DNA from 4 places in the Arthrobacter sp. 05T47 genome. Region 1 is predicted to be linked to each of the others. Evidence: riboswitches for the same ligand, from Rfam matches in the RefSeq annotation. Region 1 holds a riboswitch; each other region holds the start of a gene.

Region 1 (9,545 bases):
TCGCGATCGCCATGGTCTACGGCGCCACCGGAACCATCAACATGGCGGACCTCGCCATCAAGCTCGGGGACCTGGACCAGGGCACCCGGACGCTGCTGCACGTCATGCTGCTGGTGGCCTTCGGCATCAAGGCCGCCGTGTTCCCGCTGTCCTTCTGGCTCCCTGACTCCTACCCCACGGCCCCGGCCCCGGTCACCGCCGTGTTTGCCGGGCTGCTGACCAAGGTGGGCGTCTACGCGATGGTCCGTACGGAGACGCTGCTCTTCCCGGGCGACGCGCTCAACGCCCCGCTCATGGTCGCGGCGCTGCTGACCATGGTGGTGGGCATCCTCGGCGCCCTGGCCCAAAGTGACATCAAGAGGCTCCTGTCCTTCACCCTGGTCAGCCACATTGGCTACATGGTCTTTGGCCTGGCCATGTCCACGGTGGCCGGCCTGGGCGCCGCGGTCTTCTACGTGGCCCACCACATCACCATCCAGACCAGCCTGTTCCTGGTGACCGGCCTGATTGAACGCCGCGGCGGCAGCTCGTCCATGGACCGCGTGGCCGGACTGGCCAAACTCTCCCCGGTTTTGGGAGTCCTGTTCTTCATCCCCGCCATGAACCTGGCCGGCATCCCGCCGTTCTCGGGCTTCCTGGGCAAGCTGGGGCTCCTTCAGGCGGGCGTCGAGCTGGGCACGCCGCTGGCCTACGCCCTGGTGATCGGCGGCGTGCTGACCAGCCTGCTGACCCTGCTGGCGATCGCGAGGGTCTGGAACCGGGCGTTCTGGCGCAAGCCCGAGGACGCCGAACACCCCGATCCGGTGCTCCTGGCGGCCCCGGCGGACTCCGCCACCGGGGACCGGGCCGGCCGGGCGAACGTAACCCTGCTGCCGCGCACCATGGTGGGCTCCACCCTGGGCCTGGTGGTCTTTGGCGTGGCCCTGACGGTCTTTGCCGGACCGCTGTTCAGGGTGGCAGACCAGTCCGCCGCAGAAATGCTGGACAGGTCCCCCTACATCCATGCCGTGCTGGGCCAGGACGCACCTGTGCCGCCGGTGCCAGGTCAGGTCCAGTTAGGCCAGGTCCAGCCAGGGCAGGCCCCGCCCGGCCAGGTCCAGGAGCAGGGCGGCGGGAAATGAGCCGGAAAAGGATCTCGCTGCGCCAAGAACTGCCGCTGCTGGTGTGGCTGGTTTTCGTCTGGGGCGCATTGTGGCAGAACTTCAGCCCCGGCAATCTCCTCTTCGGGGCCCTCATCGCCGTGCTCGTGGCACGCATTTTCTACCTGCCCCCGGTGGAGCTCGGCGGCCGCTTCAACGTGCTCCGCGCCGTCCCCTTCGTCCTCATCTTCCTAGGAAAAGTCGTCGCGGCCAGCTTCCAGGTCCTGTACCTCGCCGTGGCCCGCGGCCCCAAAGTCGTCAGCGCAATCGTCGCCGTGCCGCTGCGGAGCCATTCCGACCTCCTGGTCACGGCCACCGGGCACGTGATCTCCCTGATTCCGGGATCCCTTGTGGTGGAGGTGGACAGGTCCACGTCCACGCTCTACATCCACGGCATCAACGTCCGCAACGCCCAGGACGCGGCCAAGCTGCGCAAGGAGGTCCGGGACACCGAGGCGGGGCTGATCAGGATCATGGGCTCCAAAGACGAACTCTCCGCCCTTACCCAGGAGGTCACCGCATGATGCAGATCGTCCTGACGGTGACCGCCGTCGTACTTTCCCTTGCCGCGCTGGGGGCGATCATCCGGATCGCGCGGGGCCCCTCACTGCTGGACCGTGTCCTCGCCGCCGACGTGCTGCTGGCCATCTTCGGCGCGGCCCTGTGCATCGACATGGCTGCCAACCGGCACCTGAACAACCTGATGCTGCTGGTGGCGATCTCCCTGATCGGCTTCGTCGGCTCGGTCACCTTCGCCCGGTTCGTGGCCGACCGGAGGGAGAGCGTCCGTGAATCCTGACACAGTGATCGACTCCGTCTCGGCCGTGTTCATGGTGACCGGCGCCCTCATGTCCCTCGGCGCCGCTGTCGGGCTGTTGCGCTTCCCGGACCTCATGAGCCGGATGCATGCCGCCACCAAACCGCAGGTCCTGGGACTGTTCCTGCTGCTGGCGGCCCTTGGCCTGCAGATGCGCACCTGGTGGGTGTGGCCCGTGCTGGTGGTGGCGTGGCTCTTCCAGCTGCTGACCGTCCCCGTATCGGCCCACATGGTGGGCCGGGCCGGTTACCGGACCAAGCACCTGCACCCGGAGCTGCTGACCTCCGACGAGCTCGAGGCAGTGGTCCAGCAGGCGGCCGCCAAGCACGGAGCGGACGACGGCGACGCCGGCTGACCGAAACGGCTGACCGCAGCGTCTAATCCGGAGGGGGCCAGCCAGGTCCGTCCAGCCAGGTCCGCGCAGCCCGAGCCGCCCTGACGATGTCCGGCCATACGATGCCTGTTTAGACGATGTCCTGGGTTTTGGAGAAGCGGGTGATCGCCCGCTGCGTGCCGCGGTTGGCGAGCACCTGGATGATGGCGCTGACCGATGCCGAGATCAGGGCGAACGTCAATGCCGTGCGCAGCGTGGTGGGGACGTCGTCGTCGTGGCCCTTGGGCGGCTTGTTGCCCGTGGACTTTTCCCAGATGGTGTCCACCAGCTTGGTGCCGGCAAAGCCGGCCGCGAGGCTGACGCCAGTGCCGAGCAGCTTGATGAGGATGGTCATTCTTCGGTCTCCTTGGGGCGGGAACAGGGGCTACCCCCAGCCTAGCGTTCCGGTGTGAGGACGTTCCGCAGGGCCTCGACAACAAGATCGTGGTCCGCCTTCTGGGGCAGGCCGGAGACGGTGACGACCGCGACGGCGCCCGTGCCGCGGACGTAAATGGGAAACGCTCCGCCGTGGGCGGCGAACTCCATCTGGTCGAACCAGGCGTTGTCCTCGATCCTGCCGCCGGCAGCGCGGGCGCGCAGGCCCACCAGCAGGGACGGGACCTCGTAACGCATGGCCGTGCGCTTCTTGGCGTTGATCCAGCGTTCGTTGTCCGGCGTGGCGCCGTCCAGCGCGGCGTGGAAGAGCACCTGCTCGCCCTTGGTGATGTCGACGGCGATGGGCAGCGAGCGTTGCCTGCCCAGCTCTACGAGGAGGAGTCCGAGGTCCAGGGCATCGTCCTTGCTGAACGAGGCGAACTGGAGGGCCTCCATCTCGGCCAGCACGCGGCCGATGAGCGCCGCGAGGGATCCCTGCGGCTGCGGCTCGCTCGAATCGGGGTCGTATTCCCCGGAGGGATCTGGTGTGAGCGTCAAAATAGTCCAGCTTTCCGGTGCGTGACTGGGCCGCCCGCAGGCGGGTCCGGGTGTCCGACACGTCGACTCTACCAAGCGGCAATTCCCGGCCGCGGCGACCGGCTTTGCCCGGCCGCGGATTGTGACGGCACGCCACTGAAAACCCGGCCGTCCGGGTGTAAACTGAGCCAGCCCACAAGGGCAGAATAATTTACGACAGGGGAGCGCCGCCGTCGGGCATCGCCGGAAAAATCCGGGGAAAACCGCTGGTGGGCGCTGAGAGTGCGGACAGCCGCAGACCCTCGAACCTGATCCGGTTAGTACCGGCGCAAGGGAGTCGAGATCTCAGGGTGCGCGGAGGGCGGCGGAAGCCGAACCGGCCGGAGCATCCTCCCCTCCTGTTCCTCAGGAGGACGACATGACAGATATTTCAGCACAGCATGGTTCCACCAGCCGCCCAGCCGCCCGCCGCAACTACACCTGGCGTGTGGTGGACATTGTGGTGGCCGCCTTGATCGCCGTTGCCGGCGGCGTCATCTTCTGGGCCTGGTCCCAGGGCGCGAACCTGATTTCAACCCCGGTCAACGCCATCTACCCGCCGCTCAGCGGACTCTACGCCGGCGGCTGGATGATTCCGGCCGTATTGGGCATGCTCATCATCCGCAAGCCGGGTGCGGCGCTCTTCTGCGAGAGCGTGGCGGCCACGGGCGAGCTCATCATGGGTTCCCAGTACGGCACCACGGTGCTGATCTCCGGTGTGCTGCAGGGCCTTGGCGCGGAGCTGGTCTTCGCGGCCTTCCTCTACACGAAGTTCAACCTGCCGGTATCTCTGCTGGCCGGGGCGGGTGCGGGCCTCTTCTGCGGCCTGAACGATTCCTTCCTCCCGTGGGGCTGGAACATCGCCTACGAAGCCGGCGACAAGCTCGCCTACATCGTCTTCACCACCATCTCCGGTGCAGTGATTGCCGGCGGACTGTCCTGGCTCGCCACCCGAGGCCTGGCCAAGACAGGCGTGCTGGGCTCCTTTGCCTCCCGCAAGGCCGCCACGGAGCCCGTCTTCTCCTGAGTCGACTGCTGAACCTACATCTGAAACCTGCAGACGACTCATGAGACCTTCACCGGAAGTCAGGCCGGCCGCCGTCACGGCCCGCGGCTGGGGCTGGCGGCACGCCGGAAGGCCCCGGCCCGCGGTCAGCGGCCTTGACCTGGACATCCGGCCGGGGGAGCGCGTGCTCCTGCTCGGCCCCTCCGGCGCCGGCAAATCGACGCTGCTCCACGCCCTGGCCGGCGTGCTGGGGGACGGCCCGGCCGGGCCTTCCGGCGACTCCGGCGACTCCGAAGATTCCGACGAGACCGGAAGCCTGCTGATCGACGGGGTCCCGCCGCGGGCGCAGCGCGGCCGCGCCGGGCTGGTGCAGCAGGACCCGGAAACGCAGGTGGTGCTGTCCCGCCTCGGCGACGACGTCGCCTTCGGGGCTGAGAACCTCGCCGTCCCGGCGGAGGAGATCTGGCCTCGGGTGGGCGAGGCGCTCGAGGACGTCGGCCTGGGCAGGCTGCCGCTGGACCATCCGACGTCGGCGCTCTCCGGGGGACAAAAGCAGCGGTTGGCGCTCGCCGGGATCCTCGCGATGCGGCCAGGGCTGCTGCTGCTTGATGAGCCGACGGCCAACCTGGACCCCGCGGGCGTTCTGGAGGTCCGCGACGCCGTGGGCCGCTGCCTGGACAAGACCGGCGCCACCCTGGTGGTCGTGGAGCACCGGGTGGCGGTCTGGAAGGACCTGGTTGACCGGATCGTGGTGCTCCAGCCCGGCTCCGCCACGGACTCCGGGGTCCTGATCGACGGGCCGCCGGACCGGGTCCTGGCCCAGGCGCGGGACATGCTCATCGGTGCCGGCGTGTGGGTCCCGGGCCACGTGCCGGCAACGCGGGCGCGGCGGCAGGCGCCCGGCGCAGGTCAGCTCCTGCTGGAGGCGGAAGGCCTCGCGGTGTCCCGCGAGCGGCCGCGGCGGGCCGGGCTGCGCGAGCGGTTCCGCACGATCGCGCCGCGTCCGGTCCAGTCCGGGGTATCTGCCCAGGTCCGTGCCGGGGAGGCCCTGACCATCACGGGGCCGAACGGCTCGGGGAAGTCCACCCTGGCGCTGACGCTCGCCGGTCTCCTGCGGCCCGTTGCGGGGACGGTCACGGCCGCGCCTGGTCTCAGCGGCGGTCTCAGCGCGGGCCTCAGCGGCGGCCCCGGCGCGGGTGCCGCGGGCGGCGCCGGAACCGACCCGTACCGGTGGAAGGCCCAGCAGCTGATCGCCAGGATCGGAACCGTGTTCCAGGAACCCGAGCACCAGTTCGTCACCGGCAAGGTCCTCGATGAGCTCATGTTCGGCCCCCGCCACCTCGGCTACGGCGAAGACCGCGTCGCTGAGCTGCTGGAACGGCTGCGGCTGACGGAACTCGTCGACGCCAACCCCTACACGCTCTCCGGCGGCGAGAAGCGGCGCCTGTCGGTCGCCACCGTGCTCGCGGCGCATCCGCGGGTGCTGGTCCTGGACGAGCCCACCTTCGGCCAGGACGCCAACACCTGGGCCGAACTCGCCTCATTCCTGTCCGAACTCCTCGACGCCGGCACCGCCGTCGTGTCCGTGACGCACGACGCCGAATTCAGCGCCGTACTTGGCGGCACGGAACTCCGCCTCCGGCCGCGGGAAACTGCCGCCGCAGACGCTCCCGGCCCGGACCTTGAACTCCCGGAGAGGGCCTCACCATGAGGGACACACTGAGCCTTCGCGGCAACCACGCGATGCTGACCCGCGCCAACCCGCTCGCCAAGTTCGCAGCGGTCTTCCTGATCACCCTGGTCCTGGCGCTGTCCATCGACTGGGTCTCGGCGTCGGTGGCCCTGGCCTTCGAACTGCTGCTCCTGCCGTTGGCCGGCCTCACCCTGGCCCTGCTGTGGCAGCGCGGCTGGCCGCTGATCCTCGCGGCGGCGCTGGGCGGCTGGAGCACCGCCATCCTGGCGCCCGACGCAGGGGCCATCCTCGTCGACGTCGGGATCTGGTCCATCAGCGCCGGCTCCCTGCAGCTGGGGATCGGCTTCATGCTCCGCGGGCTCGCGATCGCACTGCCGGCGGTGCTGCTGATGAGCTGCACCGACCCCACCGACCTCGCCGACCCCCTGGCCCAGAACGCAAAACTGCCGCACCGGTTCGTCCTGGGCACCCTGGCCGCCATGCGGCTGGTCGGGATCATGGCCGAGCAGTGGCAGACTATCGGCATGGCCCGGCGGGCCCGGGGCGTGGGCTCGAGCGGGAACCCCTACCAGCGGTTCCGCGCCGCCCTGGGCCAGAGCTTCGGCCTGCTGGTGCAGGCGATCCGGAGCGCGTCCCGGCTCGCGGTGACCATGGAGGCGCGCGGGTTCGGCGGCGCCGCCCGCACCTGGGCCAGGCCGTCCACGTTCAGCGGGCTCGACGCCTGGGTGCTCCTGGGCGGGCTCGGTATCGCGGCAGCCGCCGTCGCAGCGGCCCTCGGCGCGGGCACCTGGAACCTGGTTTTCCTCGCCCGCCAGTAGCCGGCCCAGCCGGCACGGCCCGCCGCAGGCCGGCGGTTTTTGCTGTGCAGGTCGGCGGTTATCGCATGGTTCGGGTATTTGTGTGAGATTGGCGCCATTCCGGCCGCAATTGCGGCAAGGCGTAGCTCATGCGTGATATTTTCGGGAAATGACTCAACCGACTGCCGAACACGTAGGCCTCCTGCTCCGCGAAGCGCGCGGGGCCAAGGGCTGGACCCAGGGACAACTTGCCGCCGAGCTCGGCACGAGCCAGAGCGCCATTGCCCGGATGGAACAGGGCAAGCAGAACCTGAGCCTGAAGATGATCCAGCGCCTGGAGGCGATCGTCGGGCACAGCATCGTCAAGGTGGGCCGGCCCCAGATGACGCACCTGCGTGTCGAGGGCGGCCGCACCCTCTCCGGCGCGGTGGACGTCAACAGCAGCAAGAATGCCGGCGTCGCGCTTTTGTGCGCCAGCCTCATTAACCGCGGCACCACTACGCTGCGGCGGCTCGCCCGGATTGAGGAAGTCAACCGGATCGTGGAGGTGCTGACCAGCATCGGCGTCGAATGCACCTGGCTCAACGCCAACGACCTCCAGATCCGCCGCCCCGCGGTCCTGGACCTGGCATCCATGGACGTGGAGGCGGCCCGCCGGACCCGCAGCGTCATCATGCTCCTGGGCCCGCTGCTGGACGAGGCCGAAACCTACCAGCTGCCCTACGCCGGCGGCTGCGACCTTGGCACCCGCACCGTGCAGCCGCACATGCAGGCGCTGCGCCAGTTCGGCCTGAGCGTGGAGGCGAAGTCCGGGTTCTACGCGGTCCAGGCCCCGCCGTCGGACGGCCATGACCGCTCCTTCGTGCTGAGCGAACGCGGCGACACCGTCACCGAGAACGCCATCATGGCCGCAGCCCACCGCCGCGGCACCACCGTCATCCGCAACGCCAGCCCCAACTACATGGTGCAGGATCTCTGCTTCTACCTGCAGATGCTCGGTGTGGAAATCGCGGGGGTTGGCACCACCACCCTGGAGATCACCGGCCGGCCGTCGATCGACGCCGACATCGAATACTTCCCGTCCGAGGACCCGATCGAGGCGATGAGCCTCATCACCGCCGGCATCGTGACGAACTCGGAAGTCACCATCCGCCGTGTGCCGATCGAGTTCATGGAAATCGAACTCGCGACGCTCGAACAGATGGGCCAGCGGCTCGAGGTCTCCGGGGAATACGTTGCCCGCAACGGCCGCACCCGCCTGGTGGACGTCACCACCAAGCCCTCGGAGCTGCGGGCACCGGAGGACAAGATCCACCCCATGCCGTTCCCCGGCCTGAACATCGACAACCTGCCCTTCTTCGCGGTCATCGCCGCCAACGCCCACGGCCAGACCATGATCCACGACTGGGTCTACGAGAACCGGGCCATCTACCTGACCGAGCTGAACAAGCTGGGCGCCCAGGTGCAGCTGCTCGATCCCCACCGTATCTACGTCAACGGGCCCACCAAGTGGCGTGCCGCCGAGGTGGGCTGCCCACCGGCCCTCCGTCCCGCCGCCTGCCTGCTGCTGGCCATGCTGGCGGCCCGCGGCGTCTCGGAGCTGCGGAACATCTATGTCATTGAGCGCGGCTACGAGGACCTGGCCGAGCGGCTCAACACCATCGGCGCGAAGATCGACTACTTCCAGGACTAGTGACCCCGCGTTGGTTGAGGGGCGTTTCGGCCGATCCTGACGCACAATAGATTCATGCGCACGTTCGGCGTGGAGGAAGAACTGCTGATAGTGGATCCCGAGTCGGGGATGCTGCTCGCACTGGCCGATCTCATGCTGCCCACGCTGCTTCCGCAGCTGCCGCATGAGGAGGTCGCCAAGGTTCTCCCGCCACACAGACCGGTATACGAGGGCGGCGCCGACTTCAGCTACGAGCTCAAGCTCGAACAGATCGAGACCCAGACGCATCCGTGCCTGGACTACACCGAACTGCTCCGGCAGCTCAGGCGCGGCCGTGCGCTTGCGGACCGCGCCGCGCGGGTCCACGGCGGCCGCGTCGCAGCCCTGGCCACCTCGCCCCAGGGCGCCGCGACCCACCTGACGCCCAAGCCGCGCTACATGACCATGCAGGAACGCTTCGGGCTCACAGTCCGGAACCAGCTGACCTGCGGCCTGCACGTCCACACCTTCGTGGAATCCCCGGAGGAGGGCGTGGCCGTGATGGACCGGATCCGGGACAAGCTGGCCGTGCTGATAGCCCTCAGCGCCAATTCCCCGTACTGGAACGGCGCCGAGACAGGATTCGAAAGCTACCGCACCCAGGCGTGGAACCGCTGGCCCGGGTCCGGTCCCACGATGATTTTCGGGAGCCTGCCGGTCTACCGGCGGGTGGTGACCCGGCTGGTGGAAAGCGGCGTCCTGATGGACGAGGGGATGGTCTATTTCGACGCGCGGCTGGCCCGCCAGCATCCCACCGTGGAGGTCCGGGTCGCCGATGTCTGCTTGCGGGCCGAGGACGCGGCGCTGATCGCCGTGCTGGTGCGCGCCCTCGTGGAGTCGGCGTCGCGGGAATGGAACGACGGCGTCGATCCCGCCCCGGTGCCCACGCTGCTGTTGCGGATGGCCGCCTGGCAGGCCAGCAACTGCGGGCTCCGCGGGGAGCTGCTGGACTTCGGCACCTTCACCCCGGCCCCGGCAACGGACGTGGTCTGGGCCCTCGTGGACTTTGTGGCCCCCGTGCTCCAGGAGCAGGGCGAGCTGGACCTGGTCCGGGACGG
Region 2 (9,545 bases), on a different contig from region 1:
GCCGGAGGATGTCACCGTAGACGGGCCGCAGCGGCAGGGTGAGCCCGGCGGGCAATTCATCAAGATCGGCGGCGCCGAGCCCGTTGGCGACCACGGTTTCCGCGGCGCGTACGGTACCGCCGCCATCGAGGCGGACCCCTGCAACGTTGCCGTCCTGCCACAGCAGCCCTGCAGCGCGCCGCCGGATGAAGCTGCCGCGGTCCTCCGCGGCCAGGACGCCGGCAATCCGGGCGATCAGCAGGCGGGGATCCACCTGGTGGTCGGCCGGGATGTCGAAGGCACACGAGATGCCGGGGCTCAGCAGGGGCTCCCGGCCCCGTGCCTCGCGCACTGTCAGCGGTTCCACGCTGAGGCCGGAGGCTTTCTGGACTTCCCTCAGGTCCGCGAGCGCGCGCCGGTCCGCCGCGTCCGCCCCGACGGCGAGGGTCGGGGTCGTCAAATACCCGGTACCCGTCCGGGAGTCCTGGCCGGCGGGACCGGCGTCGAGCCCGGCCGCGAATCCGGGCCACAGCCGGGAAGACTCGAGCATCAGTTCCAGCAGCTGCTCCTCCTGGTAGTGCAGCTCGCTGACAGGGGCGAGCATGCCGGCCGCGGCCCAGCTCGCTCCTGTACCGGGAACATCATCGATCAGGACCACGGACCGGCCCGCGCGGCTGGCCTCGAAGGCGATGCCGTGGCCGATCACCCCGCCGCCGATCACGGCAACGTCTGCGGTGACGTCCCCTGCGGTGATTCCGTCAGTGGATACGGCTCCGGTGTAACAATCCCGGGCGGTGGCGTCATCTGCGGCCACGGCTTCACGGCCGGCTTGTGAGCCTACTTGCGTGCCCATGAAAAATTCCTTCCCTACGCCGGTACTAGCCGGATCAGGTCAAGCGGTCGGCTCTGACGCCCTCTCAGCCGGGCAGCGGCTCCATGGCTGCTGCGGGCTCCCGCGGTATGCGCCCAGTTTAGAGGAACTAGGCTGGTCCCATGAGCCAGGACCACCTCCACACCACCGCCCGCCTCTACTTGTGCACCGACGCCCGCAGGGACCGCGGCGACTTCGAGGACTTCGTGGACGCCGCCTTCGCCGGCGGAGTGGACATCATCCAGCTGCGCGACAAGTCGCTCGAGGCGGCCGAGGAACTGGAACTCCTCGAAGTCCTGCACGCCGCGGCGCAGCGCCACGGACGGCTGTGGGCCGTCAACGACCGGGCGGACATCGCCTCCCTGTCCGGGGCCCCGGTGTTCCATATCGGCCAGAAGGACATTTCGCTGGACGCAGCCCGCGGCTTCCTGGGCAAAGACGCCGTGATCGGCCTGTCCACCCACACCCCTGAACAGGTGGACGCAGCCGTGGCTGCTTCTCCCGGCCGCAAGGGACTGGACTACTTCTGTGTGGGGCCAGTATGGGCGACTCCCACCAAGCCGGGACGCGCCGCCGTCGGCCTCGACCTGGTGCGTTACGCCGCCCAGGCGACCGGCCAGGCGAACGCCGAGGGTGCCGGAAACCCCGACGGCCCGACGGAAAGCCTGCTGCCGTGGTTTGCCATCGGCGGGATCGACCTCGGCAACGTGGAGCAGGTAGTCGACGCCGGCGCCCGGCGGATCGTGGTGGTCCGGGCCATCACCGACGCCGACGATCCGGCCCACGCGGCCGGTGCACTGCTGGCGGCGCTGGACGCCACTGACTCCTGAACGCTGATTCCTGAACGCTGACTCCTGAGCAGGTTCCCCGCCATGAACCGGGCCGTCCCGGGCAGTGAACCTAGCCGGGGAGCCCCAGTCCCGCCATCCTTCGCGCGTGGTTCGCTGCGAGCTCGGCCGTCAGGCCCACCACCAGCGCCCTGGCGTCCGCGTCGTCCAGTCCCGACAGCCCGCCCAGGAATGCGTGCTCAAGGCTCACCCGCTGGGCATGGGTCAGGACCTCGCCCAGCAGGCGCCGGGCCCACAGCGCCAGGCGTGACGCCAGCCGGGGGTCATCGGCCAGGGCCGCCTTGAGTCGCTCCTGCAGCACACCCGTGGACTCGCCGGTGGAGCGGACCTGTGCGATCAGCTCCCGGGTCCCGGCGTCGACGTACACGCCGACGGCGCTGTAAAAGTCCGCGGAGACAGTGTCGATCACGTAGGCCTTCATGAGCGCTTCGTACCAGTCCGCCGGGCGTGTGCGCTCATGGAAGAAGTCCACCGAGGGCTGGAACGGCAGCATGGCAGCCTCCGTGTCCAGGCCCATATCCTCGAGCCGGGCCCGGATGAGTTCGTAGTGCTGGAACTCGGCCACCGCCATCCTGCCCAGCACGGCACGGTCACGCAGCGTGGGCGAATATCCGGCACTGGAAGAGAGCCGTTCGAAGGCGGAAAGCTCGCCGTACGCCATCACTCCCAGCAGATCCGCCAGGAAGCTGTTGTAGAGGGCAGGATCCTCCGGAGTTGCGCTCATGATCCAAGACTAATGGCGGAAATCGGGCTACCCTGATTTTCGTGTCCCATCATCGCCTGACCCCCAGTGTCCACGAGCAGCAGAACCAGCTGGCCGGGGCCCTCAAGGCGTTGCGCACCACGCTGGAACTGCCCGGCCCGTTCCCCGAGGACGTGCTGCGCGACGCCGCGGCGGCCGTGGCCGAGCACAAGCTCCCGGACCTGGACCTCACGCATGTCGAGTTCGTGACCATCGACCCGGCATCGTCCACCGACCTCGACCAGGCCCTGTTCATCGAACGGGATGACGAGGGCTACAAGGTGTTTTACGCCATCGCCGACGTCCCGTCGTTTGTCGCCCCGGGCGGGGCGCTCGACGCCGAGACCCGGCGCCGCGGGCAGACCTTCTACACCCCCGACGGAAGGATTCCGCTGCATCCGGAGATCATCAGCGAGGCCGCCGGCAGCCTGCTCGCAGGTCAGCTGTGCTCCGCGTTCGTCTGGGAGTTCGGGCTCGACGCCGCGGCAGAGGTGACATCGGTCCTTGTGCGCCGGGCCCGGGTCCGCAGCCGCGCAAAACTCAGCTACAAGGCCGTCCAGGCCGACCTCGACGCCGGCACGGCCACGCCCGTGCTGCAGCTGCTCAAAGAGGTAGGCATCAAGCGGGTGGAACTCGAACGCCTGCGCGGCGGGGCAAGCCTGAACATGCCCGAACAGGAAATCCAGCAACTGCCCGACGGCGGCTACCGGATCGTGGCGGCCCCGCCGCTGCCGGTGGAGGACTGGAACGCCCAGATTTCCCTCATGACCGGAATGGCGGCCGCCGCGCTCATGCTCCAGGGCAAGGTCGGCATCCTGCGGACCATGCCCGCCCCGGACGAGGCGTCGCTGCGGCATTTCCACCGCCAGACCCACGCCCTTGGCAAGCCCTGGGACGGAGAAATGGGCTACGGCGAGTACCTGCGGACCCTGGACCCCACCGACCCCCGGCAGCTGGCCATTGTGCATTCGGCCGGCATGCTTTTCCGTGGCGCCGGGTACACGCACTTCGACGGGACGGTACCCCAAGCCGCCGTACAGTCAGCCATCGGCGCCGCCTACGCCCATTCCACGGCGCCTTTGCGGCGGCTGGTGGACCGCTTCGTGCTGGTGATCTGTGAAGCCCTGAGCAGCGGCACCGAGGTTCCGGACTGGGCCCGGGCGGCCCTGCCGTCCCTTCCGGCGATCATGGGCACCTCGGACCAGCTCGCCGCAAAGCTGGAGCGGCTGGCATTGGACACCGTGGAGGCTGCCCTGCTGGTCAACCACATCGGCCAGGAATTCGACGCCGTGGTCATCTCCGGTTCGAAGCCGGCGAAGAGCACCACCGGCGGCGACGGGAACGGCAATGGGAACGGCGGCACGGCCGGCAAGGCGAACGGCAACGGGAACGGGGGCAAGTCCAACGGAAACGGCAACGGCCCGTCCGGGATGGTCCAGATCGCCGAACCTGCCGTGACCGCACGCTGCCCCGGCGACCTTGAACCGGGCACTCAAGTCCGGGTCCGGGTGGTGTCCTCGGACATCGCCACCCGCGAAATCCAGCTGGAGCTCGTGGGCTGACGGTCCACTGCCTGCGCCCTGACCGTCCCGTGCCGGGCGGGCTCCCGTGGTCAGTCCACGGGTCCGTTCATGGGTCCAGTCGAGGATCCGCCCGTGGTACAGCTAGACTGGAGAGGTAGAAATGGATGCCCGGTCGTTGATTTCCATGATTTTTGAATTCAACAAGCCCGCCCCTACGCGATCTTGAGATCCACCCGCTGGTCCCCAGTGCCAGCATTTAGATAGCCCGCGATCGGCTTCCACTGGATTTGCTTGCGCGCCCGAGCGTGCTCCGGAACGGCCAATGGCCGGCCCCGTTGAGCAAGCAGCGCAGCCCAAAATGAATAAGGAAACTCCCCTGTGAGTGAATTGCACACGCACCAGCTTCTGATCGATGATTCCGGCACGGAGACCATCGAGCCCGAAGAAACCATCATCTCGGACGAAAAGCCGCACGAGATTGCCGAAAAGACCTTCGCCGACTTCAACGTCCGTGCGGACATCGTGGAATCGCTGGCCGACGCCGGCATTACCCACCCCTTCCCCATCCAGGCCATGACGCTTCCGGTCGCACTGGCCGGGCACGACATCATCGGCCAGGCCAAGACCGGTACGGGTAAAACCCTCGGCTTCGGCATCCCGGCGCTGCAGCGCGTCGTGGGCCGTGACGACGCCGGCTTCGACAAACTGGCCGTTCCCGGCGCCCCGCAGGCCCTGGTGATCGTGCCCACCCGCGAGCTCGCCGTCCAGGTGGCCAAGGACCTCGAGAACGCCGCCAAGAAGCGCAACGCCCGCATCGCCACGATCTACGGCGGCCGCGCCTACGAGCCGCAGGTCGAGTCGCTGCAGAACGGCGTCGAAATCGTTGTCGGCACCCCCGGCCGCCTGATCGACCTGTACAAGCAGAAGCACCTGAGCCTGAAGAACGTCAAGATCGTCATCCTCGACGAGGCCGACGAAATGCTGGACCTCGGCTTCCTGCCGGACGTGGAAACCCTGATCGCCGGCACGCCCGCCGTCCGCCAGACGCTCCTGTTCTCCGCCACCATGCCCGGCCCGGTCATCGCCATGGCCCGCCGCTACATGACCCAGCCGACCCACATCCGCGCCGCGGACCCGGACGACGAAGGCCTGACCAAGCGCGACATCCGCCAGTTGATCTACCGTGCGCACAGCATGGACAAGGTCGAGGTCGTAGCCCGAATCCTGCAGGCCCGCGGCCGTGGCCGCACCATCATCTTCACCAAGACCAAGCGCACCGCCGCGAAGGTGGCCGAGGAACTCGTGGACCGCGGCTTCGCTGCGGCCGCCATCCACGGCGACCTCGGCCAGGGCGCCCGCGAACAGGCACTGCGTGCCTTCCGCAACAACAAGGTGGACGTCCTCGTGGCCACCGACGTCGCCGCCCGCGGCATCGACGTCGACGACGTCACCCACGTGATCAACTACCAGTGCGTCGAAGACGAAAAGATCTACCTGCACCGCGTGGGCCGCACGGGCCGCGCCGGCAACAAGGGCACGGCCGTGACCTTTGTCGACTGGGACGACATGCCGCGCTGGGGGCTCATCAACAAGGCCCTGGGCCTGAGCTACCCCGAGCCCGTGGAGACGTACTCGTCCTCACCCCACCTCTTCGAGGAACTCGACATCCCCGAGGGCACCAAGGGCCGGCTGCCCCGCGACAAGCGTGTGCTGGCCGGCGTCGACGCGGAGGTCCTCGAGGACCTTGGCGAGACCGGCAAGAAGAACTCACGCCCCAGCACAAAGGACAGCGGACGCTCCTCCCGCGACGGCGCACGCTCCGGCAGCCGCGACTCCCGTGAAGGCAGCCGCGAGAACCGCCGCAGCGGCGGCGCCCCGGCCGGCGAAAACGGCGGACGCCCGGCTTCGCGCCGTCGCCGTCCGGCCGCCACGGACTCCGCTTCCGCCGCCCCGGCTGAGGCTTCGGCCCAGGCCCCCGCGTCGGCCGCGTCTGCGCGGGCCGCTTCGGCCAGCGCTCCCACCGAGGTGGACCGTGCAACCCGTGCCCGCCGCCGGACCCGCACCCGTCGGCGCAACGGCGAGGTTGTTGCAGGCGGCGACGCACAGCCGAGCGGCGCCGAGGCCTAATCCCCTCCATGACTGACACCGTCTGGGCGCCGGACGGCAGCAACCTGGTGGTTCACGCGGACAACGCGGAATACCTCCCCACGCTGCCGGACGGCGCCTTCACACTGATCTACGTGGATCCGCCCTTCAACACCGGGCGGGTCCAGAAGCGCCAGGAAACCAAGATGGTGCTCAATGCCGGCGGCGAGGGCGACCGCGTCGGATTCAAGGGCCGATCCTATGACACGATCAAGGGCGCCCTGCACAGCTACGACGACGCCTTCAGCGACTACTGGTCCTTCCTCGAGCCCCGGCTCGTGGAGGCCTGGCGGCTCCTGGCCGACGACGGCACCCTGTACCTGCACCTGGACTACCGCGAGGTGCACTACGCGAAGGTCATGCTGGACGCCATCTTCGGCCGGGAATCCTTCCTGAACGAGATCATCTGGGCGTACGACTACGGTGCCCGGGCCAAGTACCGCTGGCCCACCAAGCACGACAACATCCTTGTCTACGTCAAGAACCCGGCGAAGTACCACTTCGACAGCGCCGAGGTGGACCGTGAGCCGTACATGGCGCCCGGGCTCGTCACGCCCGCCAAACGCGAGCTCGGCAAGCTTCCCACCGACGTCTGGTGGCACACCATTGTTTCGCCGACCGGCAAGGAGAAAACCGGGTATCCCACGCAAAAGCCGGAGGGGCTCATCCGCCGCGTGGTTGCGGCTTCGAGCCGGCCGGGCGACTGGTGCCTGGACTTCTTCGCCGGCTCCGGCACGCTCGGAGCGGTGGCCGCGAAACTCGACCGCAGGTTCGTGTGCGTGGACCAGAACCTGGCCGCCGTCGATGTCATGGCCAAGCGCCTCGCCGCGAAAGCGCAGTTCACGTCGTTCCCGACGCCCTGACACCGCCGGTTGCGCTATCACTTGTGGCTGCCATTCGGGGCTATTCCGGCCCCTGAGGGACGCTAAGTGATAGCGCAACTGGGTTCGGGGCAGCCTCAGCGCACCACGGACGAGCCGGTCCCCATGTCCTCGATGCGGGCAAAGACTTCCGGGCTGGTCAGGTTTTCGCCCAGCAGGTTCGGCTTCCCCGTGCCGTGGTAGTCGGAGGATCCCGTGACCAGCAGGCCGTATTGCTCGGCGATCCGGCGGAGGAACGTCCGGCCCTCCTCGGGATTGTCCCGGTGGTAGATTTCCAGGCCGGCCAGCCCGGCATCGATCATCTCCCGGTAGGTCTGCTCCCCCACGATCCGGCCGCGGGCAGAAGCGACGGGGTGGGCGAACACCGGCACGCCCCCGGCTGCGCGGACCAGTGCGACGGCGAGCGCCGGCTCCGGCGCATAGTGCTGCACCCAGTAGCGCGAGCGTCCGGTCAGGATGGAACCGAAGGCCTCGGCCCGGTCTTCCACCACGCCCGCGGCGACAAGCGCGTCGGCGATGTGCGGGCGGCCGAGGGTGGCGCCCGGCGCGACGTGGTGGATCACGTCGTCCCACGTCAGCGGGTAGTCCTCCGAGAGCAGGGTGACCATCTTCTGGGCCCTCGTGCGCCGGGCATCCTTGGACTTGGTGATTTCCTCAAGCAGCCCGGGATGCGCGGGGTCGTGGAGGTAGCTGAGCAGGTGGACGCTGATGCCTTCCGCCGTCCGGCACGAGATCTCCATGCCCGGGACCAGGGCGACCCCCGTTTTCCGGGCCGCGGCGGCGGCCTCGGCCCACCCGGCGGTGGAATCATGATCGGTCAGGGCCACGACGTCGAGCCCGGCAGCGGCGGCGGACGCAATGACATCGGCCGGTGCCTGGGTGCCGTCGGAAACGTTGGAGTGGGCATGCAAGTCAATCCTCACCTCACCAGCGTAGTAGATGGCCGGATCAAAGCCTCGGCCTCCACCGGCCCGGTCGCCCGGCGGCGGTGGCGCGCCGTTGGCCTAAGCCGCGGCGCTGGTGAGACTATGGGACGGTGAACGATGCAGATAACACCCTAATCTCCGCTTCCCAGCCCCTCGAAGAGCGCGTCAACAACCGCTCGCAGCGGCCCAGCTCGGACGCTTTCAAGGCCTTCATGGCCAGCAACTGGGCGCCGGCCACGCAGCAGCTCCCCGAACGGGACGCCGTCGCGGGTCACGCCGCAGCCAGGCGCCGCTCCATCTCAGGCCTGTTCAAAGGTGAACGCCTGGTCATCCCCGCCGGCCCGCTGAAGGTCCGCTCGAACGACTGCGACTACCGCTTCCGGCCGCACTCGGCCTTCGCGCACCTCACCGGCCTCGGCCTGGACCACGAGCCGGACGCGGTCCTGATCCTGGAACCGGTGGCCGAAGGTACGGGCGACGACGGCGGCAACCACCACGCCACCCTGTACTTCCGCCCGCTGGCCGGCCGCGACACCGAGCAGTTCTACGCCGACTCCCGGTCCGGGGAGTTCTGGATCGGCGCCCGCCCGACCCTGGAGGAGTTCAAGGCCAAGCTCGGCCTGGACACGGCGGACATCGCCGAACTCGAACTCGCCATCACCAAGAACGTCGGCGCGACCGAGATCGGCGGAATCTCCATCAGGCTGGTCCGCAAGGTGGACGAGAACATCGACGCCCTGGTTGACACCGCCCGCTACAACACGGCCAAGGACCCGGACAATCTTGACCTGAGCGTGCTGGACGCCCTGGACGAAAAGCTCAGCGAGGCCCTCTCGGAACTGCGCCTGCTCAAGGACGAGTGGGAAATCGAGCAGATGAAGACCGCCGTCGCCGCCACCGTGGCCGGCTTCACGGAGGTCGTCAAGGCGCTCCCCCGGGCGCTGACCCACCACCGCGGCGAGCGCGTGGTGGAAGGGGCGTTCTTCGCCCGCGCCCGTGAGGAAGGCAACGAGCTCGGCTACGACACCATCGCCGCGTCCGGCAACAACGCCACCGTGCTGCACTGGACCCGGAACACCGGCAAGGTCAACGCCGGCGAACTGCTGCTCCTGGATGCAGGGGTCGAGGCCGACTCGCTGTACACGGCCGACGTCACGCGCACGCTGCCGGCCAACGGCAAGTTCACCGACATCCAGCGCAAGGTCTACGAGGCAGTGCTCGACGCCGCCGACGCCGGCTTTGCCGCCGCCCAGCCGGGCACCAAGTTCCGGGACATCCACACCGCAGCCACCACAGTGCTGGCGGAACGCCTCGCCGAATGGGGCCTCCTGCCCGTCTCCCTGGAGGAAGCCGTCAGCACCGAGGGCCAGCAGCACCGCCGCTGGATGCCGCACGGCACCAGCCACCACCTCGGCCTCGACGTCCACGACTGCGCCCAGGCGAAGCGGGAACTCTACCTCGACGGCGTGCTCACGCCCGGAATGGTGTTCACGATCGAACCGGGCCTGTACTTCAAGAACGAGGACATCGGCATCCCCGAGGAATACCGTGGCATCGGCGTCCGGATCGAGGACGACATCCTCATGACAGCCGGCGGCCCGGTCAACCTCAGCGCCGCCCTGCCGCGCAA
Region 3 (9,545 bases), on a different contig from region 1:
GCAGCGTGGCGCCGACCTCAGCGTAGAGCCAGAAGCATGGGAGGGCCGCTGCCACGAGGACCCCGTAGCTGCCGGACACCGAGGCGGCCAACAGGTGATCGACGTAGGACTTCGTTACCGGGCCCAAGGTGGCCCCCGTGGGGCGGGTGCTGAGCCAGGTACGGTGCAGCTCGGACTCGACTTCCAGGCAGGTCTGCGCGGACCTGGCCCAGAACAGCTGCTCGGCCTCGGTGGGGGCGATCGCGGCGGCGCGTGCCAGGACCCGGGAGTAGCCGTTGAGGTAGATGGCGTCCTGGGCGAGGTAGTAGGCGAATTCGTGCTCGGGCAGGGTCCCGTCGGCCAGGCCGCGGATGAAGTCCAGGGCGTAGATGGCGTCAAGATCGGCGGTGGCCCCCGCGCGCAGGGCCGCGGCGAACTCGCCCTCCCCCGGAGCGTGGCCCGCATCGGCGTCGCCCACATGACTGTGGCCGACGTGGTGGAAGTGATGGACCGGGCCGTTGCCGTTGCCGACGTCCAGAACCGAGGCTTCGCGGAGTGCGCCCAGCAGCCACGGCTTGACCACCCGCAGCGCCGCTTCCCAGTCCCCCACCCGGGCCTGCACGGTGGCCATGGCCGAGGACAGGGAGCAGCCTGTGCCGTGGCTGTTGCGCGTCGCGATCCGCTCCCCCGGCACCACCACCGTTTCGGTGCCGAGCAGGCCCCCGGTGTTGACCAGCGCATCCGGGCAGCCGGCGTCGCCGTCATTCCCGAGCCCGCCCTGGAGGTGCCCGCCCTTGACCAGGACGGTGGCGCCGGTCAGCGCGGCCAGCCGTTTGCCCTGCGCCAGGGCCTCGGCCCAGTCGGCCGCGACGGGTTCCTTGAGCAGGATTCCGAGTTCGGCGAGGTTCGGGGTGATGAGGTCCGCCAGCGGCAGGAGGGCCTGCAGGGCGGCCTCGGCCGATTCCTGCAGGAGCCGGTCACCGCTCGTGGCGACCATGACGGGGTCCAGGACGACGACTGCGGGGCGCACCTTCTCCAGCCAGGTGCGGACGGCGTCGATCACACCGGCGTCGCCGAGCATGCCGATCTTGACTGCGTCAATGCCGATGTCCTCGCTGATGGCCTCCAGCTGGGCCGTGAGGAACGCCGCCGGGGGTACGTGGACGGCGCGCACGCCCTGGGTGTTTTGGGCGGTCAGGGCCGTGATGGCGGCCATCCCGTAGCCGCCATTCGCCGCGATGCTCTTGAGGTCGGCCTGGATCCCGGCCCCGCCGGACGGATCGGACCCCGCAATCGCCAGCACGCGGGGAATGCGCGGCGGCGCGGGCGGGCGGACCCCAGAGGGCAAGAAACCGGAGGGCAAGAAACCGCCGGGCAGAAAACTGCCCGGCTGAAAATCACTGGGCGGCAATTCGGACGGATTGGATTTCGCGGACAAGTCAGACATCCCTTCGCCGGTGCTAACCGGACAGGTTCAACGGGTCTGGATCTCAGCCGGCCCGATGCGCGGCACCCCGTGTCAGTGTTCCAGCCTAGCCGTTGCCACCGGGCTGCCCCGTTAACGCACGTGCGGGCCCGGGCCGAGCGGACGTATTGTTACGCCCGCTCGGCCCGGACCCGCACCCCAACCAGTCGAAGTGACCGGCCGGGGACGTGATCAGCCGCGGAGGACTACAGCTCCGAGGCCGGTACTCCGACGCCGAGGATGATCGGCTCGTTGCCGGCAGGGATGGACGCCCGCTGGGCCGCGGCGGGCGCCTTGGCCTCGTGAACCGACCCGGCCGCGGCCGGACGTGTGGCCTCGCGGTGTTCCACGGAGGTCTCGTTGGCTGCGCCCTGGGCACGGCTGGCGCTGCGGTTGCGGCGTCCGCGGCGGCCACGAGTCGTGTCCGCTGCCGGTGAAGCCGGGGCTTCCGAGGCGGGCGCGGCTGCCGGCGCCTCGGGGGCCGCGGGTGCCTGGGCTGCGGCTTGCTTGTCGGCCTGCTTGTCGGCCTGCTCACCGGCGTCGGCCTCGCCCAGGTTGGCGAAGGCCTCGGTCAGCAGGTCCAGGGTCAGGGCCGGTGCCTGGGTGTCCTCGGCGTGCTCGACGAAGGGCAGGGCAACCTGCTCGCCGCCAAACGTCAGCACGGTCGCGGGACGCCCGGCTGCTTCGTCCGCGGCGGCGAGGTGCGTAACGGCGTCGACGGCGGCCTGCCGGGCCCCGGCGTCGCTGGCCGCGGCTGCCTCCCCATCGTGCAGGTGCGCGGCGTGCGCCGCGGCGGCAATGTTCGCCAGCGCAGCCCGGGTGGCTTCAGCCTTGGCGTGGCGTTCAGCTTCGGTGGGCTCGGCGTGGACGGCCGCGGGCGTGGACGGCGCGGACTCGGGGCCCTGGCCTCCCCTGCCGCGGCGGCGGCTCTTGCGCTCGGTGCGGGCAGCCGGCTGGGCCGCCTCGGTGCGCGGCACATAGTGCTCCGCGGCGACCGTGTTGGCGCGGCGGTGTTCCACGGGCTCGTCATGGGTGACGATGCCGCGGCCCGCGCACGCCTCGCACTGCTCGCCGAAGACTTCCAGCAGCCCAGTGCCCATCCGCTTGCGGGTCATCTGCACGAGGCCCAGCGAGGTCACCTCAGCCACCTGGTGCTTGGTCCGGTCCCGGCCCAGGCACTCCACCATGCGGCGCAGCACGAGGTCGCGGTTGGATTCGAGCACCATGTCGATGAAGTCGATCACGATGATGCCGCCGATGTCGCGCAGGCGCAGCTGCCGGACCACTTCCTCGGCCGCTTCCAGGTTGTTCTTGGTGACGGTTTCCTCGAGGTTGCCGCCGGAGCCCGTGAACTTGCCGGTGTTGACGTCCACCACGGTCATGGCTTCGGTGCGGTCGATCACCAGGGACCCGCCAGAGGGCAGGAAGACCTTGCGGTCCAGGGCCTTGTGGATCTGCTCGTCGATGCGCCAGGCCGCGAAGATGTCCGTGTCCTTGGTCCACTTCTCGAGCCGGCCCACCAGGTCCGGAGCCACGTAGGTGACGTAGGCCTCGATGGTGTCCCAGGCTTCCTCGCCGGAGACGATCAGCTTGGAGAAGTCCTCGTTGAAGACGTCGCGGACCACCTTGATGGTCAGGTCAGGTTCGCCGTAGAGCAGCTCGGGGGCGAGGATCTTGGTGGACGTCGACTGGCTCTCGATGCCTTCCCACTGCGCGCGGAGCCGGTTGATGTCGTGGGTGAGCTCTTCCTCGGAAGCGCCCTCGGCCGCGGTGCGGACAATGACGCCCGCGTCCTCGGGCAGGCGGTCCTTGAGGATCCGCTTGAGGCGGTTGCGTTCGACGTCGGGCAGCTTGCGGGAGATGCCGGTCATGGAACCGCCGGGCACGTACACGAGGTAGCGGCCGGGCAGCGAGATCTGGCTGGTGAGGCGGGCGCCCTTGTGGCCGACCGGGTCCTTGGTGACCTGGACCAGTACGGAGTCGCCGGACTTGAGCGCGTTCTCGATCCGGCGCTGCTTGCCTTCGAGGTTGACGGACTCCCAGTTCACTTCGCCGGCGTACAGCACAGCGTTGCGGCCGCGGCCGATGTCCACGAAAGCGGCTTCCATGGACGGGAGAACGTTCTGGACCTTGCCCAGGTAGACGTTGCCGATCAGGGAATCCTGCTGGGTCTTGGACACGAAGTGCTCGGCCAGGACGCCGTCTTCGAGGACACCGATCTGGATTCTGTCGTCGCGCTGGCGGACGATCATCTGCCGGTCCACGGACTCGCGGCGGGCCAGGAACTCGGCCTCGGTGATGACGGTGCGGCGGCGGCCGGTGTCGCGGGATTCGCGGCGGCGCTGCTTCTTGGCTTCCAGGCGGGTGGAGCCCTTGACGGAGGTGACGCGGTTGTTCACCGGCGCCTCGGCCATGGCCCGCGGCGCGCGGACCCGGGTCACCGTGTTGGGCGGGTCGTCGCCTTCCCCGCCGGTCAGCTCCAGGTCCTGGTCACCGCGGCGGCGGCGACGACGGCGGCGGGAGGTCACGCCGTCTTCGAGGGTTGCTTCGGAGCCTTCCTCGCCCTCTTCGTCGGTGCCTTCTGAATCAGTCTCGGACTCGCCGGAGGTGCGGGTGCGCCCGCGCCGCCCGCGGCTGCGGCGTCGACGGCGGCTGCCGGCGTCCTCGTCCTCGTCGCCTTCCTCGTCTTCGGGCTCCGCTGCGGCAACGGGGGCCGGGCGCACCACGGTGCTGAGGTCGGGGGCCTGGAAGATCACGGACGTCAGGGCACCGGGTTCCATGAACAGCGAGGCGGCCGGGCTTTCCTCGGGCCGGGCCTGCGGCTCGTCGGCCGGGGTTTCTTCGGGCGCGGCCACGGCGGGCTGGGTTTCCGCCGAGGCTTCGGCGGTGGCTTCGGCCTGCTGAGCTTCAGCCGGGGCGGCTTCTTCGGCCGGGACGGCTACTGCGGGTACTTCTTCGGTTTTCGGTGCAGCCTTTGCCCGGCTGGCCCGGCGACGGACCGGCTTCTCTACTGCCTTCTCGGCTGTCTTCTCGTCTGCGGACGATGCCTCAGAAGCTTCTGCGGCGGGAGCCTCTGCGGCGGCCGTCGCGCTGGCCTCGGACTCATCGGCGAAGGCAGGGAGCGGTTCCGGGGCGGCCACGCTCTTGCGGGCACGGGTGCGCCGAGCAGGCGCCTTGACTGCAGTTTCGGGAGCAGCAGCTTCGGCAGCTGCGGCCTCGGAGGTTTTGGCGCCAGCTGCTTTGCCGCGAGCGGCGACGGGCTCATCCGAGCCGGCCGCCTCGGCCAGGGCTGCGGCTTCAGCCACCGCCTCCGCGGCAGCTGCGGCGTCCATCTTTGGTACCGGGGCCTTCCGGCGGGTCCGGACGGCCCTCTTCGGCGCTACCGGAGCCTCTGCTTCCGCAGTTAGTTCTACTTCCCCGGCTACTACGTTTTCGTTACCGGTTACAACCTGGTCATTATCCATATGTGGCGACACTCCTGCCCCTGATGCGCCGCCACATTCGGCGCCCGTTGGGGCAAATATGCGTCAACACCCGCAGGCATTGACAGAAGTCAATTGAATACCCTCAGGTTCGCACCGGCAGTGGGGTGCGGCAGCCCTGGAAGGCCGGCGAGATTGTTTTGGAACCCGTTGACCTACATGCCACAACCAGGTGCCGTCCAATGGCATTGCGGGACAGCTGGAATCAGAGGATCCGCAGCTCCCTGCTCATCATTGGCGGTCTTGAAACAAAATCGCCGGACCGGAATCCGGATGTGGATCGGGTTCCAGCCACGATCATTGTCTCACAGGAGGCGTCAAAGCTGGCGTAGGCAAGGCCGGAAGTGCTTCGGCCGCCACGGGGAGCGGCGGCCGGGCTGTTCTCCGGCACCGTCCAGTCTGCGGCGTTACAATCGGGCCAGAAGCACTCGACCACCACGACTAAAGGGACTCATATTCCATGCCCAGCATCTCCAGCACCGCCGGCGACGCGACCGTGCACCAGCCAGGCTCCGGTCCGGCTCCTGCGGACCGGTCTCTCCCTCCGATGACCCGCGACCGTCCGTTCGCCTGGCTCCTGCTGATCACCGGCGCCATCGGCTGGCTCGCGTCCGGGGCCCTGGTGCTGGAGAAGCTGGAAGTCCTGAAGGATCCGAACCACGTCACGGTCTGCGACGTGAACCCGTGGATCTCCTGCGGGCAGGTCATGCAGACACCGCAGAGTTCGGTGTTCGGTTTCCCGAACATGTTCATCGGCATCGTCGCCTTCGCCGTGATCATCACCACAGCCATGGGCATCCTGGCCGGCGCAAAATTCGCCCGGTGGTACTGGCTGGGGCTTCAGGCCGGCGTGACGCTGGGCTTCGCCTTCGTGGTCTGGCTCTGGTCTCAGGCCCTGTATTCCATCCACATCCTCTGCCCGTTCTGCATGGTGGTCTGGGCCGTGATGATCCCCTTGTTCGTCTGGGTGAGCGTCCGCAACATTTCCCACGGCGTGATCGCCCTGCCGGCGGGCCCCACCAAGGTCCTCGGCGACTCCGGCTGGATCATCACGGCGCTGCTGTACGTCGCCGTGATCGCCACGATCTTCTTCGCCTTCATCCAGGTCTTCATCGGGACTTCCGGATACTAGGCGCCCCGCAACCCACCCAGACACAAGGCACCAGACGCACCCAGATAACAGATAAGGCCAATGTTCACAGTGAACATTGGCCTTATCTGTTTTTTCGATCTGTCGCTGGGTGTTAGAACCAGATCTTGATTTCGCGCTCGGCAGACTCCACTGAGTCCGAGCCGTGGACCAGGTTCTGCTGTACCTTCAGGCCCCAGTCACGGCCGAAGTCGCCGCGGATGGTGCCGGGCGCCGCCGTCGTCGGGTCCGTGGTGCCGGCGAGGACGCGGAAGCCCTCGATCACGCGGTGTCCTTCGAAGATCGCGGCAACCACCGGGCCGCTGAGCATGAACTCAACCAGCGGCTCGTAGAACGGCTTGCCGATGTGCTCCTCGTAGTGCTGTTCCAGCAGCTCGCGGCTCGCGTCCACTTTCTTGAGCTCGGCCAGGGTGTAGCCCTTGGCTTCGATCCGGCTCAGGATGGCGCCGGACAGGTTGCGGGCGACGCCATCGGGCTTGATCAGGACGAGGGTGCGCTCAATGCTCACAGTTGCTCCAATGTGTTGGGTGGGATTCGGATCAAGTCTAAGGGGTGCGGGCTAGGGGCTCGCGGTGCCGGGCGTTTGTTCCGGCCCGGAGCCAGCGGGGTGGGCCGCGTCCCATTCAGCCTGCTCGCGTTCCCGCTGGGTGGCTTCCCGGTCAATCCGGATGCCGGTCCGGATCCCGTACCACCAGGACACGGCAAAGAGCGCGCCGACCAGGTACATGGCTGGTTCCACGAGGCCGCCCAGGATCAGGACGAGCTGCAGGACCCAGCCCAGGGCCACTCCCCAGGGCTTGGAGAGGACCGCGCAGGTGAAGATGAACACCAGGCACAGGCCGATCCCCACGGAGAAGACCAGTCCGGCCGGGTATTCGTTGCGGTGCAGCCCAAAGACGGCCAGGGTCCCGAAGAGCACGACGAAGGCTTCCAGCAGCAGGACTGTGGAGGCGAACATGACTTTCGTGGAACGCCGCTTTTTGGGCATGCCCGGGCGCCACTCGCGCTGGGCTTTGGTGAGTTTTGCCATCGCTTACGCATCCGCCTTTCCGAGCAGGATCCGGGCGTCCGCGACGAGCGTGATGGAGCCGGTCACCAGGACCCCGCCGGCGAGTTCGTCGTCGGCTTCGGCGCGTTCCACGGCCCATTCGAGGGCGTCGTCCAGCTTCGCCGCGATGTGGATGTTGTCCTCGCCGAAGCCGAGGTCAACAGCAATCTCGGCGAGATCCTCGGCCGGGACGGCCCGGGGCGAGTTGGACTCGGTGAAGCAGTATTCGGTGGCGAGGCCGCCCAGGGATTCCTTGAGCTGGCGGAGGATTTCCTCGGCGTCCTTTTCCCGCAGGACGCCCACCACCACCACCAGCTTGGTGAAGTTGAAGGCCTCGTGGATGGCCTCGGCGGAAACCCGGATGCCTTCGGGGTTGTGGGCCGCGTCCACGATGATGGTCGGCGACGTGCGGACCACCTCGAGCCGCCCCGGGGAGGTGACGGAGGCGAACGCTTCCTGCAGGATCTCGGCGTCGATCGGCTTTTCCCCGCCGAAGAACGCTTCCAGGGCGGCGATCGCGACGGCGGCGTTCTCGGCCTGGTGGGCGCCGTGCAGCGGCACCAGCAGGTCCTCGTAGCGGCCGGCAAGGCCCTGGATGGTGACCATCTGGCCGCCCACCGCGACGGTGCGGGCTTCGACGCCGAACTCCACGCCCTCGAAACGGAACGGGACGTTGACCTCCTTGGCCTTCTCCAGCAGGACCTGGGCCGCGTCGACGGGCTGCGCCGCGCTGACCAGGAAGCCGCCGGGCTTGATGATGCCGGCCTTCTCGTAGGCGATGTCACCGGTGGTGTCGCCGAGCAGGTCGGTGTGGTCCAGGGAGATCGGGGTGATCACGGATACCTGGCCGTCGCCGACGTTCGTGGCGTCGGTGATCCCGCCCAGGCCCACCTCGATCACGGCGACATTGACCGGCTGGTCGGCGAAGACCGCGAAGCCCAGGATGGTCAGGCACTCGAAGTAGGTCAGCCGCGGCTGGCCCTCGGCCTCGAGTTCGCTGTCCACGATCTGCAGGTAGGGCCGGATCTCGTCCCAGATCCGGACAAACGTCTCGTCCGGCACAGGGGCGCCGTCGATGCTGATCCGCTCGGTGACCTTGGACAGGTGCGGGCTCGTGTAGCGGCCGGTGCTCAGGCCGTGGGCGCGCAGCCCGGCCTCGATCATCCGGGCCGTGGAGGTCTTGCCGTTGGTGCCGGTGACGTGGATGATCGGGAACGCCTTGTTCGGCTCCCCCAGGATTTCCATGGCACGGAACAGCGGGGCGAGCCTTGGTTCCATCTTGTTTTCCGGCGCCCGGCCCAGCAGCTCGGCGTAGACGCTCTCTACGGAGAATTCGTCGGTCATGGCTTAGGCCCCAACTTTCTTGGCAACACTGACCTGCGGGTCCTTGATGTCGGCCGTCACGGTTTCCAGCTCGATGGTGAGGGTTTCGGTCTTGACGAGCTCGGCGTTGGCCAGCAGCGCCTCGACGACGTCAGGTTTGGCGGTGACGGAGGTGCTGATCCGGTCGCTGACATTGAGTCCGGCGTCCTTGCGGGCCTGCTGGATGGCGCGGACCATGTCACGCGCCGTCCCCTCGGCCTCGAGTTCGGGTGTGACCTCGGTGTTGAGGACCACGAACCCGCCGCCGGGCAGGACAGCCGCCGCGCGGGATCCTTCGCCTTCCGCGGCTTCGGCCACGACGGTTTCCAGCGTGTACTCCTGCGGTTCGAGCTCGAGGCCGCCGGCGGTGACCACCCCCGCGTCGCTGACCGACCAGTCGCCGGACTTGGAGCCCTTGATGGCCTGCTGGACGTTCTTGCCCAAGCGCGGGCCGGCGGCGCGGGCGTTGACCACGAGCTTCTGTTCGATGCCGAACTCCTCCGGGGAAGCGCTCTCGGCGTCGAGCAGGCGGACCGAGCGCAGGTTCAGTTCATCGGCGACGACGGCGGCGAAGCCTCCCAGCGCGTCCGCGCCGGGTGCCACGACGGTGAGCTCCTGCAGCGGCAGGCGCACGCGCAGGTTCGCTGCCTTGCGCAGCGAGGAGCCGGTGGAGCAGATCTGCTGGACCCGGTCCATCGCCTCGACCAGTTCGGCGTTGGCCGGGAACAGTCCGGCGTCCGGCCAGTCGGCCAGGTGCACGGAGCGGCCGCCGGTGAGGCCTCGCCAGATCTCCTCGGAGACCAGCGGCAGCAGGGACGCGGCCACGCGGCAGACCGTCTCCAGCGCCGTGTAGAGCGCGTCGAAGGCGTCCACGTTCTCGTCGAAGAAGCGCTGGCGGCTGCGGCGGACGTACCAGTTGGTGAGCATGTCCAGGTAGCTGCGCAGTTCGTCGCAGGCTCCGGAGATGTCGTAGCTGTCCAGCTGGGCGGTCATGTTCCGGGCCAGGTCCCCGGTGTTGGCCATCAGGTACTGGTCAAGGGTGTCGGCGTAGCCGTCGTA
Region 4 (2,365 bases), on a different contig from region 1:
GCCCTGTTCGAGGAAGCGCGGCAGGTGCCGCGGCAGCAATCCGGTGGCGTGCTCGATGCAGTCGATCCCGGCGTCGAGCATGTCATCCAGGGTGTTTTCGGCGAAGCAGTGCGCGGTGACGCGGGCCCCTTCATCGTGGGCGGCCTGGATGGCGTCCTTGACCGTGCGGGCCGGAAAGCTGGCGGCGAGGTCGCCGACGTCGCGGTCGATCCAGTCCCCCACCAGCTTGACCCAGCCATCGCCTGCACGGGCCTGCTTCCGTACGGCCTCGACGAGATCGCCGGGCTCGACCTCGACGGCCAGGCCGCGCAGGTAGCGCCGGGCCCTGGCGATGTGCCGGCCGGAGCGGATGATCCGGGGAAGGTCCTGGCGCTGCTGGAGCCAGCGGGTGTCGTGGACGGCGCCGGCATCGCGGACCAGCAGCGTCCCGGCGTCGCGGTCCGCCAGGGCTTGGGATTCKGCGGTGGCCTCGGAGACGTCCCCGCCCGGGCCAAGGCCGATGTGGCAGTGTGCGTCCACGAYCCCGGGCAMGACCCAGCCGTCCAGCACGCGGTCCGGCGCGTCGGCGGGACGGTCGAAGGTCAGCAGGCCGTCCACCGCCCAGAGCCCGCGGCGTTCCTGGTCCGCCGCGGTGAGGATGGGGCCGGTGAACTCGATGATGCTGGTCATGGCCTACAGCCTAATCCGCATGACGATCCGCCGGCCCAGCCCATCCAGGCCCAGTTGCGCTTCGTGGATCCGCAGGGCGSCCAATGCCGGCCCCGGCTCGGCGAGTTCCTCAAAGCCGCAGCTTGCGTAAAACGGGGCATTGAACGGAACGTCCGCGAAAGTGCACAGCGTCATCCATGCATAGCCCCGGCCSCGGGCCGCGTCGATGGCCGKGTGAACCAAGGACCGCCCAATCCCCCGTCCGGCAGAGTCCGGATGTACGGAGAGTTGTTCCAGGTGGGCCTGGCTGCCGACTTCGTCCACGCGGGCGAATCCCACAGGCGGGCTTCCGGCGACCAGTACGAAGAGCGGCTCAACCGGCGTCGTCATTTCCGGGGACGGGAGCGCCTGGTTCCCCAATGCCGCTTCAAGGAGGCGGTCGGCCGCGGCCTCGAGAACCGGCAGCGCCGCGAGGTCTTCCGGCGTCGCCGTCCTGGTGCGGGGCACGGSCCRGGGCAGAGTCACWATTCCACGCTAACACTGCCGCCTGGCCGGMTGCCGTCACACTCGGCAGGCTTCCYGWGGGCCTGTGGTAGCTTCGTRTACGACCACACGGGTGCCCTTGCAGGGGCTGAGATCGGGCTAGCGCAGCCTGCGACCGTTGAACCTGTCCGGGTAATGCCGGCGAAGGAAGTGAGTAATCCTTTGAGCACCACAGAAACACAGCACAGCCCTGCCCAAAAGAAGCCAGCAGTCACTACCCAGTCGCTGAAGTCCCACTCGCTGGCCTTCACCGCGGATCCGGAGCACGGCATCCGCGTCCCGGTGACCGAGATCGCCCTGGAACCCTCCCCGGGCGGTGTCGCGAACGCTCCGTTCCGGGTCTACCGCACGGCCGGCCCGGGCAGCGATCCGGTCCGCGGGCTGGAGCCGTTCCGGGCTCCCTGGATCGAGGCGAGGGCGGACACCGAACCCTACGCCGGCCGGGAACGGGAGCTTCTCGATGACGGCAAGTCGGCGGTCCGCCGGGGTGCGGCGTCGGCCGAATGGCAGGGCGGGCGCCCGGTGCCGCGCCGCGCCGTCGAGGGCAGGACCGTCACGCAGATGCGCTACGCCCGCGACGGCGTCATCACCCAGGAAATGCGGTTCGTCGCGCTGCGCGAGAACTGCGATGTGGAGCTGGTGCGCAGCGAGGTGGCCGCGGGCCGCGCGATCATTCCTAACAACGTCAACCACCCCGAATCGGAGCCGATGATCATCGGCAAGGCGTTCCTGGTGAAAATCAACGCCAACATCGGCAACTCGGCCGTGACCAGCTCCATCGCCGAGGAGGTCGACAAACTCCAGTGGGCCACGCAGTGGGGCGCGGACACGGTGATGGACCTCTCCACCGGTGATGACATCCACACCACGCGCGAGTGGATCATCCGCAACTCCCCCGTGCCCATCGGCACCGTCCCGATCTACCAGGCGCTGGAGAAGGTCAACGGTGAGGCCAACGCCCTAACCTGGGAGATCTTCCGGGACACCGTGATCGAACAGTGCGAGCAGGGCGTGGACTACATGACCATCCACGCCGGGGTGCTGCTGCGCTATGTGCCCCTGACGGCCAACCGGGTCACCGGCATCGTCTCCCGCGGCGGCTCCATCATGGCCGGCTGGTGCCTGGCGCACCACCAGGAGAACTTCCTGTACACCCACTTCGACGAGCTGTGCG

What was found. A riboswitch is a leader RNA that binds a small molecule or an ion and turns the genes downstream of it on or off. The one in region 1 is predicted to bind thiamine pyrophosphate.
Region 2: linked by a shared signal. The riboswitch ahead of thiO (glycine oxidase ThiO) and the one ahead of AC1DEY_RS10865 (ECF transporter S component) in region 1 are both predicted to bind thiamine pyrophosphate.
Region 3: linked by a shared signal. The riboswitch ahead of AC1DEY_RS13395 (bifunctional hydroxymethylpyrimidine kinase/phosphomethylpyrimidine kinase) and the one ahead of AC1DEY_RS10865 (ECF transporter S component) in region 1 are both predicted to bind thiamine pyrophosphate.
Region 4: linked by a shared signal. The riboswitch ahead of thiC (phosphomethylpyrimidine synthase ThiC) and the one ahead of AC1DEY_RS10865 (ECF transporter S component) in region 1 are both predicted to bind thiamine pyrophosphate.

What each region holds. Positions count from the first base shown of each region.
Region 1 covers NZ_JBFTKG010000012.1:56,491-66,035, forward strand. The annotation lists gene AC1DEY_RS10835 (Na+/H+ antiporter subunit D) at 1-1,121, shown strand, start outside; gene AC1DEY_RS10840 (Na+/H+ antiporter subunit E) at 1,118-1,663, shown strand; gene AC1DEY_RS10845 (MrpF/PhaF family protein) at 1,660-1,938, shown strand; gene mnhG (monovalent cation/H(+) antiporter subunit G) at 1,928-2,311, shown strand; gene AC1DEY_RS10855 (DUF4235 domain-containing protein) at 2,421-2,684, opposite strand; gene AC1DEY_RS10860 (heme-degrading domain-containing protein) at 2,726-3,262, opposite strand; TPP riboswitch at 3,450-3,594, shown strand; gene AC1DEY_RS10865 (ECF transporter S component) at 3,660-4,307, shown strand; gene AC1DEY_RS10870 (ABC transporter ATP-binding protein) at 4,348-5,997, shown strand; gene AC1DEY_RS10875 (energy-coupling factor transporter transmembrane component T family protein) at 5,994-6,797, shown strand; gene AC1DEY_RS10880 (UDP-N-acetylglucosamine 1-carboxyvinyltransferase) at 6,946-8,469, shown strand; gene AC1DEY_RS10885 (glutamate--cysteine ligase 2) at 8,524-9,545, shown strand, end outside.
Region 2 covers NZ_JBFTKG010000021.1:65,090-74,634, forward strand. The annotation lists gene thiO (glycine oxidase ThiO) at 1-832, opposite strand, end outside; TPP riboswitch at 826-946, opposite strand; gene AC1DEY_RS15025 (thiamine phosphate synthase) at 973-1,680, shown strand; gene AC1DEY_RS15030 (ferritin-like fold-containing protein) at 1,751-2,422, opposite strand; gene AC1DEY_RS15035 (RNB domain-containing ribonuclease) at 2,464-4,002, shown strand; gene AC1DEY_RS15040 (DEAD/DEAH box helicase) at 4,342-6,090, shown strand; gene AC1DEY_RS15045 (DNA-methyltransferase) at 6,099-6,971, shown strand; gene AC1DEY_RS15050 (PHP domain-containing protein) at 7,067-7,912, opposite strand; gene AC1DEY_RS15055 (aminopeptidase P family protein) at 8,026-9,545, shown strand, end outside.
Region 3 covers NZ_JBFTKG010000017.1:55,718-65,262, reverse strand. The annotation lists gene AC1DEY_RS13395 (bifunctional hydroxymethylpyrimidine kinase/phosphomethylpyrimidine kinase) at 1-1,426, opposite strand, end outside; TPP riboswitch at 1,409-1,506, opposite strand; gene AC1DEY_RS13390 (Rne/Rng family ribonuclease) at 1,651-4,908, opposite strand; gene AC1DEY_RS13385 (vitamin K epoxide reductase family protein) at 5,387-6,058, shown strand; gene ndk (nucleoside-diphosphate kinase) at 6,171-6,584, opposite strand; gene AC1DEY_RS13375 (DUF4233 domain-containing protein) at 6,636-7,106, opposite strand; gene AC1DEY_RS13370 (bifunctional folylpolyglutamate synthase/dihydrofolate synthase) at 7,110-8,468, opposite strand; gene ileS (isoleucine--tRNA ligase) at 8,472-9,545, opposite strand, start outside.
Region 4 covers NZ_JBFTKG010000026.1:21,415-23,779, forward strand. The annotation lists gene AC1DEY_RS16595 (amidohydrolase family protein) at 1-669, opposite strand, end outside; gene AC1DEY_RS16600 (GNAT family N-acetyltransferase) at 673-1,173, opposite strand; TPP riboswitch at 1,251-1,358, shown strand; gene thiC (phosphomethylpyrimidine synthase ThiC) at 1,354-2,365, shown strand, end outside.